DNA from 2 places in the Halobacillus sp. B29 genome. Region 1 is predicted to be linked to the other one. Evidence: a T-box and tRNA genes for the amino acid it is inferred to sense, from the RefSeq annotation. Region 1 holds a T-box; the other holds one or more tRNA genes.
What was found. A T-box is a leader RNA that pairs with one kind of tRNA and senses whether it is charged. The one in region 1 lies ahead of alaS (alanine--tRNA ligase), so its partner is inferred to be a tRNA-Ala.
Positions count from the first base shown of each region.

Region 2: it has a tRNA-Ala gene. The T-box ahead of alaS (alanine--tRNA ligase) is inferred to sense a tRNA for this amino acid. The anticodon was not compared.

Region 1 covers NZ_JBQQCM010000002.1:227,934-232,559, forward strand. The annotation lists gene ACTWP7_RS03355 (sugar phosphate isomerase/epimerase family protein) at 1-343, shown strand, start outside; gene ACTWP7_RS03360 (AI-2E family transporter) at 584-1,651, shown strand; T-box leader at 1,693-1,906, shown strand; gene alaS (alanine--tRNA ligase) at 2,004-4,626, shown strand, end outside.
Region 2 covers NZ_JBQQCM010000001.1:343,880-348,505, forward strand. The annotation lists gene ACTWP7_RS01635 (aldo/keto reductase) at 1-288, shown strand, start outside; gene ACTWP7_RS01640 (aldose epimerase family protein) at 328-1,353, opposite strand; gene ACTWP7_RS01645 (hypothetical protein) at 1,555-1,776, opposite strand; tRNA gene ACTWP7_RS01650 (tRNA-Ala) at 2,018-2,090, shown strand; gene ACTWP7_RS01655 (hypothetical protein) at 2,758-3,498, shown strand; gene ACTWP7_RS01660 (hypothetical protein) at 4,040-4,626, shown strand, end outside.

The DNA.
Region 1 (4,626 bases):
CCCTGAAGAGGTGTGGGACACCTATCAATTATCTATCTGCATTGACATGGGAGATTATCGAATGGCAGCGGGTGATAAATGGAAAGAGTACATCTTTCCTTTGCTTCCGTACACAACTGTTGTCCATGTACATAATGTAAGTTTTTTAGATGATAAATACTATTGGGTACCAATTCATCCAGATCTAAATATAAAAAATGGTCACTTTAATATGAAGCCAATGATTGAAATACTGGCTGAAAAAAAAGGAAAATATTTTATCCTGGAGCATACTCCTCACTCCAGGCCAACTGAGGCATATGTGGCGGAAGGAATGGAGTGGCTTCATAATCTTATAGAATAATGTATGAATTTATTTCGGAAGGACATACTGTTTTGTAAAAAAGGAGTATGTCTCCCCATGAAATGTCCGAATTGTAAGAGCAAAAACCTTGGTAAAATAGGGAACGAGCAATATTATTGTTGGAATTGTTGTCTGGAGTTAGCTATTGAAAACGGTAAAATGAACATAAACCAAATTGAAGAAGATGGCAGTCTAAGCTCTCTTAATGACATATTCTATCAACAAGGATCTTAAGCAAGGATGAGTGATCAAACAGCCAAGTGGGTACGTCGGTTCGTCATCTTCTTCATTATACTTCTCAGTCTATTACTACTAGCCTGGCTGTTTCCCTATTATGATCATATTATGATCATGATTGGAAGAATCCTTCTGCCCTTTATCTTGGCTCTTGTGCTTTCCTTATTGCTGCATCCTCTTGTGAATCTGCTGGAAGAGACGGGGATCTCAAGATCTCTTGCTATTTTGTTTATATTCCTCGCTTTTTTTTCTTTAGTAAGTTTAGGAATCTATAAAGGCTACCCCCGTCTGTTAACACAGGTAAGACTGTTGAGTGAGCAGATTCCTGCTTTAACGGAATCTTATCAAGTATGGACAAAGCAGTTATACGCTCAAACTGAAAGGTTTCCAGATGGTATTCATAAAAAATTGGATGGCAGTTTTTCAGATTTCGAAGAATGGATTAGCACTAAATTAATGAACTTGCTTACAGGTTTAAGCGGTATTTTTGATATGGTCTTTTTAGTTGCTGTCATTCCCGTAATGACATTCTATTTTTTAAAGGACTACAAGATGATCGGTAGCTCTTTAGTGACTTTATTACCCGTGTCCTGGCATGATGAAGCCCGGAGACTGACCAGGGAACTTAATCATTCTTTGGGAGGATATATTCGCGGGCAGCTTCTAATCAGTCTATTTGTAGGCGCCCTTGCCTCGTTCGGATTTTGGCTGGTGGACCTCCCGTATCCTCTTATTCTTGGAATTATAGCAGGAATAACGAATATTATACCGTATTTTGGTCCTTTACTTGGGGCTGTACCAGTCTTGGTTGTAGCTGCTACTATTTCAGTGAAACTGCTTATTTTTAGTCTGTTGGTAGTCCTTGTGATTCAAGTACTTGAAGGCAATTTGCTCTCTCCATATATTATGGGGAGAAGTATTCACATCCACCCATTGGTCATTATCTTTGCTTTGCTTGCAGGGGGTGAACTTGCAGGAATTCCTGGATTAATTTTAGCTGTGCCTGTTCTTACATGTCTAAAAGTAATTGTTAGTGAAGTTCATAAAGGACGCATTCATATTGACAGATAGGGAACAGTTATCTATAATAGCGCATATCGACACTATACGAACGAAAAACAGTGAAGGAAATAAGTAAGCAATTACCCATAATTAGAGAGGCATACTCCAGGCTGAGAAGTATGCTATGGACAGGGTTGCTGAAAGCTATTCCTGAGTGCGGTTAATCCCCGCCGGAGTCGCGCCTCGTTATTGGCGTCTGAGGTGATAGACAGTTTAATGTCTATAATCAGGGTGGTACCGCGGATTTAAACTCCCGTCCCTGCCGATGGCAGGGACGGGAGTTTTTTGTTCGTACAGATAAAATAGAGTGTTTATAAAAGAGCATAAAGCTTGTTGCATTTATTAATAAGGAGGTAACGACATGAAATCATGGACATCTGCTGAAGTCCGACAAATGTTTCTGGACTTTTTTAAAGAAAAAAATCACAGTGTGGAACCAAGTGCTTCTCTTGTTCCTCATGAGGATCCTACACTTCTTTGGATAAACAGTGGAGTGGCTACGCTGAAGAAATACTTTGACGGGCGGGTTATTCCTGAGAATCCTAGGATTGTGAACGTACAAAAATCCATTCGGACCAACGATATAGAAAATGTAGGGTTTACAGCCCGCCATCATACTTTTTTTGAGATGTTGGGTAACTTTTCTATTGGAGATTATTTTAAAGAGGAAGCGATGAAGTGGGGTTGGGAATTCCTGACCAGTGAAGATTGGATTGGATTTGACGAAAGCAGGTTATCTGTTACCGTTCATCCAGAAGATGATGAAGCCTATACGATATGGCGCGACATTGTCGGGATTGATGAAGAGCGAATTATCCGTATTGAGGAAAACTTCTGGGATATTGGGGAGGGCCCGAGTGGTCCAAATACTGAAATCTTTTACGATCGTGGTGAAAAATACGGGAATGATTCTCAAGATCCTGAACTTTATCCGGGTGGCGAAAATGAACGCTATTTAGAAATCTGGAATTTAGTATTCTCCCAGTTTAACCATAATCCTGATGATACTTACACACCCTTACCGAAGAAAAACATTGATACAGGCATGGGCCTTGAGAGAATTGTCTGTGTTATTCAAGATACGCCTACCAATTTCGAAACAGATTTATTCAAACCTTTAATTGAAGCTACAGAGTCTATTTCTGGAAGGAAGTATGGAGAAAGTGAGGAAGGAGATTCTTCCTTTAAAGTTATAGCAGATCATATGCGTACAGTATCTTTTGCAGTAAGTGACGGGGCTCTGCCGTCTAATGAAGGAAGAGGCTACGTTCTGCGCCGTTTGTTGCGCCGCGCTGTAAGGTTTGCTAAACAAATTGGTATAGATCAGCCTTTCATGTACAAATTAGTACCGGAAGTAGCTGAAATTATGGTCGACTTCTATCCTGAAGTAAAAGAGAAGCAGTCCTTTATCCAAAACGTAATTAAAACGGAAGAGGAACGTTTCCACGAAACATTAAATGATGGACTTGCCATCTTATCGACAATTATGAAGCAGGAATCAGAAAAGGGGAGTAATATATTCCCTGGGACAGAAGTATTTCGTCTCTACGATACGTATGGTTTTCCTAAGGAGCTCACGGAAGAATATGTAGCTGATGCTGGTTTTACCATTGATGAAGATGGATTTATGCTTGAAATGGAGAAGCAGCGGGAGCGTGCAAGGAACGCTCGTCAGAAAACTGGTTCCATGCAGATTCAAGAAGGTGTACTTGGGGACGTTCATGTAGACAGTGAATTCACCGGTTACGATCAGCTTCGTACAGAAGCAGAAATTGTCGAAATGATTAAAGGGAAAGAGTTTAGTGAACAAGCAGAACAAGGCGATACAGTCTACGTATTTTTGGATAAAACACCTTTTTACGCAGAGAGCGGCGGTCAGATCGCTGATAAAGGCCGTATAGAAAATGATAACGTCCTATTGGAAGTAACAAATGTTCAAAAGGCACCCAATGGTCAGCATATGCACGAAGCCGTAATTCAAAAAGGTTCGCTTCATAAGGGAGACAGGGTTCGTGCAGAAATAGATGAAAAATCCCGGTCCTTTATAGTCAAGAATCATACAGCTACCCATTTGCTCCATCAAGCATTGAAAGACGTATTAGGCGAACATGTAAATCAGGCGGGTTCTCTTGTAGCTCCGGATCGTCTACGGTTTGATTTCTCTCATTTTGGTTCTGTTTCCAATGAGGAGCTAGAAAAGATTGAATCTATCGTAAACGAAAAAGTATGGCAGTCTATTCCTGTAAGAGTAGAATATAGTTCTATCGAGGAAGCCAAAGAAAAAGGTGCTATGGCATTATTTGGAGAGAAATACGGAGACACTGTTCGTGTGGTGCAAGTAGGTGATTACAGCCTGGAACTCTGCGGAGGATGCCATGTTATAAATACTGCAGAAATTGGTTTATTCAAAATTGTATCAGAGACAGGTATTGGTGCTGGAACCAGACGTATGGAAGCTGTGACAGCTAAAGATGCTTACCTTTATATGAATGGTAAGGAAACATTGTTAAAGCAAGCTGGTGAACGCTTAAAGACAAAGCCGGAGCAGGTACCTGAACGTATTGATGTCCTTCATAAAGAGATAAAGGATCTGCAGAGGGAAAATGAATCGCTAAGTGCTAAAATCTCTAATATGGAAGCTTCATCGATTCTTGACGAAGTTGAAGAGATTAACGGCGTCAAGGTGCTGGCAAAACAAGTGGATGTGAAGGATATGAATGCTTTGCGTTCCATGATTGATGATTTAAAACAAAAAATTGAATCTGGTATTATACTGCTTGCTGCACCAAATGGAAATAAAGTTCAGTTAATTGCAGGAGTATCAAAAGACTTAGTAGAAGAAGGATACCATGCAGGACATTTAATTAAAGAAGCAGCTTCCAGGTGCGGTGGAGGCGGCGGAGGCCGTCCAGATATGGCTCAGGCTGGAGGCAAGGATGCTTCTAAGATTCCTGAGGCCTTAGAATTTGCAAAAGAGTATGCAA
Region 2 (4,626 bases), on a different contig from region 1:
TTCAATGTGGGTGAAACCTTTGCAGGGCTTGAATTTTCAAAAGGAGTGGAATTGAGCGAGGAGCTTCAGTGGATGATCAAAGGCCGGGGGAATATGAGCCGGGCGGCGCTGAAGTGGATTATGCAGCAGGACGGCATTACGAGTGTTATTCCAGGATTCCGTAATGTGAGTCAAGTAGAGGATAACCTGAAGGCACTTGAAGCCAGGGACTTCTCAAACGAAGAGATGGAGCAATTAAAAGAGTTTTATAATGAGCAGGTACACGACCATATTCGAGGAGTTTACTAATAACGAAACAAGCCAGGAGGGAGGCCTCCTGACTTGTTTTTATTGAGTCTTAAATGAAAAAGTAGTGCGTTTATGGTAGGGGGCGTTACCGTTTAATACAATAGATGGGAATCCTTCATGGTGAAGCGATGCCGGGGAACTTTGGGTTTCCATACATAAACCTAAATACTTTTCGGCAGATCTTTCTGCCAAAAGAAAGCTGTCATCGAGATTGTTTGAGGTGTACATGACCATGCCCGGTTGATCGGTAGTAATCTCGAGCGTCCGGCCGCTTGTTGGTTCTTCAACATGAACCTGTCCTTCTTCCAGAATAAAATAATGATCAAACCCGTCTTTCGCGATTTTGTTCTGAGGGTGAGGAGTCACCATCCCTTCCACCAGGTCTTTGCCTTCCCGGAAATCAAAAGGTGTGTCATCGACGTCCAACCATTTTCCAGTGGGGATCAGCTTATCGTCCAATTCGACAAATCGCGGACTGTTGAAGGTAAGGTGATGATTATGCAACGTCCTCTTATAGTTACCGCTTAAATTAAAGTAAGAATGGTTAGTTAATGTCAGAACCGTTGTTTCATCACTTTCCGCTTGATAGTCCACTACCAATTCGTTTTCGTTCGTTAACGTATAAGTTACGGTGACATCAAGATTGCCAGGGTACCCATCTTCTTCTTTTGAAACATTCAAAGAGAGCGTAAGACCGATCTGGTTCTCGCTTTCAAATGGAGTGACCTCCCATATCTTTTGATGAAATCCATTCGTACCGCCATGAAGGTGGTTAGGACCTTCATTGGCATCCAGATCGTAGGTTTGTCCTTCTAATGTAAAAGAAGATCCCTCAATTCGTCCGGCCACTCGTCCAATAATGGCTCCAAAATAATTAGGATCTTGTTTATAGTCTTCTAAATTCTTGTAGCCAAGGACTACATTTTCAAGTGTTCCGTGCTGATCCGGTACGAGCAGCTCAGTAATAATCCCACCGTAGTTTAAAACGCTGAGCTTCATGCCGTGATCGTTCATCAGGGAGTATTTTGTCCATCTATTGCTGACTTCTTTCGTCGTAATCTCCATGTTGTATGTACCTCCATTTTAAAAGCGAAGAATAGTATCCGCCTGTTCTATAATTTCTATAGTCTTCTTTAGTTTATCAGACATTTCTACGTATTTCGCTTAAACGGATAAGGTTCATGATAGAAAAAAGTGAATAAATAAAGAAGTGCGGGACCATTTAGGCTCCTGCAGTCTATCGCATCCTGCTAGGAGGAGTAAACTCTACGAAGACTCTTGAATTTTATCCAGCATATGATGAAAGGCTAAAGGGTCTTCAAAATCTTCTGCTGTCCAATTTTCATGAATCCATTGTTTTAATTCTTCCGGTGAATTGAACACCTCTCCACTGGTATCTTCTTTACGTATGGTATATCTTCCGTTATCAGGGTCGATCGTAATGATACAGGGATAGGCCCCATTTTTTCCGCTCAGCGTGAATTCCATTGTGAAATCATCCTTTTTAAAAGTTATTGTAACCTGGAAGACCATCTTCATACCAATTGTCTATGACATTGTATTTCTTAAGAAAATGGAGAGCAGTTTACCTTGAAAAACTGAAATGGAGGTTAGAAATATGGAGGAATATTCCGTAAAAAACCCTTGCGAAGAACTGGTGGTATCAGCTATAATAATATTTGTCGGATTAAGCGGCACGAAAGTGCTAGATCTGCAAATTTAATTCTATGGGGCATTAGCTCAGCTGGGAGAGCGCAACACTGGCAGTGTTGAGGTCAGCGGTTCGAGCCCGCTATGCTCCACTACAAGCGTTATATCAGTATTTTCAGTTTTTGAGTGTAAAATGGTCGAATTTAGACACTCACGAGTCCTCAGTTCACGACTTTACACATTGAAGCCACTTTTCTTTTGAGTAATTAAAACTCATTAGAAAGGTGGCTTTTTTATTATGCTTATAAGTTATGCGATTAAAGAATTTTTGATGAAAGCTTTGACTGCTCTTGTATTAATGTCTTTTCGTCTGTTCACTTAGTAAATGTCTCAAAAAGCATTTCATAAGTTTTCACTGAGTTTGTTCCTCATGAAGCGGTAAACCTTTTGTAAAATTAGAAATCTTTCTCATTGTGGGAGAGAGTTCGAGTGGCTTCTAAAAGGTATGCTCCAAACATTCTTGAGGTGATCGAGCCAGCCATTAGAGCTTTTAAGGCTTCTGTAAGATGAGAAGGATTAAGAAGAGCTTTGGGGGATATTTATGGGGTGCTCTTAAAGGGGCATTTTCGGTAGAACAAGGAAGACAGAAAGTAGATTGGGGAATTAGTTGGATAAAAACTAGTAAAGATTTCCTTTTAAAAGTGGTAAAATATATTTACTAGATTGAGTTTTCTGATTGAATTAGGATAGTTATAACTTCATAATCGCATAGCATAGGGGGAGAATTGAATTTACTTTATAGCAGTAATATCACAAGGTATGGGTGATCAAATAATTATTGGATTAAAATTTTTGATAGAAGCACTAACATGGGTGCTCGGTAAAACTATCGGTGGTTTATTAATTGGTGTATCAGGTTTTATTGGTGCGTTGTTTATTTATAGATACTTACATTATTATAAAATCAAAAGAAATGAGATTAAGGATGGTATCACTGCATTTTTAAAGAGGTGTAATGGTGCTTGGGAAAAAGGTGAAAGTTATCACATAACTACTAAAGAATTCCCCAGAGGAGAACCGATAAAAAAGAATATTTATCCAACTACCAAGGCAGTTACAGAATGGCTAAGGAGGGATAGACCAATTTATACCCATAATAGATGGGGGTTTAAGTATGATGAGGATTTTGTAAGAGACTTGCTTGAAGAGATGAGGGCTGAGGGTTTTGTGAATTGCATTCATAGCAAAGATACACATGAAGTTGAAGGATGGGTTTATGGAAGTGGTGCTTATCGGTTTGAAAGGCTATCATTATTTAATTTTAATAATGTGGAAATTAAAGATGATCTTAACTATATCACGATATCTCAAGGTAAAATGGAAATAGCTTTAGATAAAAATCATATAAGAAAAGTAGATATAAGCACTAAGAAAAGCGAATTTTTTATTGAGGATTTAGATAGGTATATATCTTTTGAGTGCGTTTATAAATGGCGTGCTAAATATTTTAAAAATAAAATTCAAGAATTTCAATCGAAAGAGGAATGGGAATACTTTTAATAAAATTTTATCGCACCAACTTATTGATAATGTAATTTGAAGCGATAGCTAATTACCCTCTCTTGAACGTTTTTATAAAGGAAAACACCTGCAATTATATTTATAGCAATGAGCTATAATTGAGTTTGTTTAACTTCTTCTATATAGTCTTCAATTTTTAATATGTATTCTGTCCTTAGTTTATTTCTTTCGTGGATTCCTTGCTTTATCAATTCTTCTTATCCTTACATTAAAGTAGAGAGTAATTAATGCGGAACCATCAGCCATTAGAGATTGAGTAACTTCTAATTACACTTCTTATCCAAATTGACATTTTCCACGTTAAACTTAAAATCTCTCCTCTTCTCATACATCAAGTGGAATTGAATGCCCCCCTAAGAATAACTGTGGTCCCTATGTACCCATTATCTTCATCCACAAATTTGGTTTATAATGGAATGATGTTTAAAATACCCATAATACTAGGTAATAAGTTATGGAATAATTTCTTGGTTTGTAGTACATTTAAAGGAGCATTATGGAAAATTAAAGGGGGAGCATAATGAAAAAATTAGGATGGATGTTCGCACTGTTGGTGTTGTTGATGGGACTAGTCGCTTGCGGTGGAGATGATTTTGCAGGGGATAGTGAGGCTAATGGGGAGACGAAATCAGAAGAAACTGCAACCAATGGAGATTCTGAGGAAGGTTCTTCTAACGAATCCTCAGAAAAAGCTGAAAAAGAGGAAAAGGCAGCTGAACCAAAATTAGAACTTGTCCAACAAGCAGAAGGAGCTTGGGAAGATTCTATCGGTGAAACATGGGTGCACTCGTCTGCTGTATATGAAAACACGGGTGATACGCCTGTTAGCATTGGGGAAACGCAAATGACCTTTGAATCAGAGAGTGGTGAGGTCTTGGGTACGGCACCGATGATTTACGCAGTGCCAGAGGTTGTGCAACCTGGGGAAACGGCTTTTATCTCGGAATCTACGATACTAGAAGGAGTCTCCGCAGACCAATTTGCTGGGACGTCTTTCAATTTTGGCTTTGACCAAGCGGATACAGAGAGCAACGTTCTTGAGGTCTCAGGAACCAAAGGTACTAAAGGAGACGAATATACCCCTTACAAGGTTACTGGAAAAGTGAA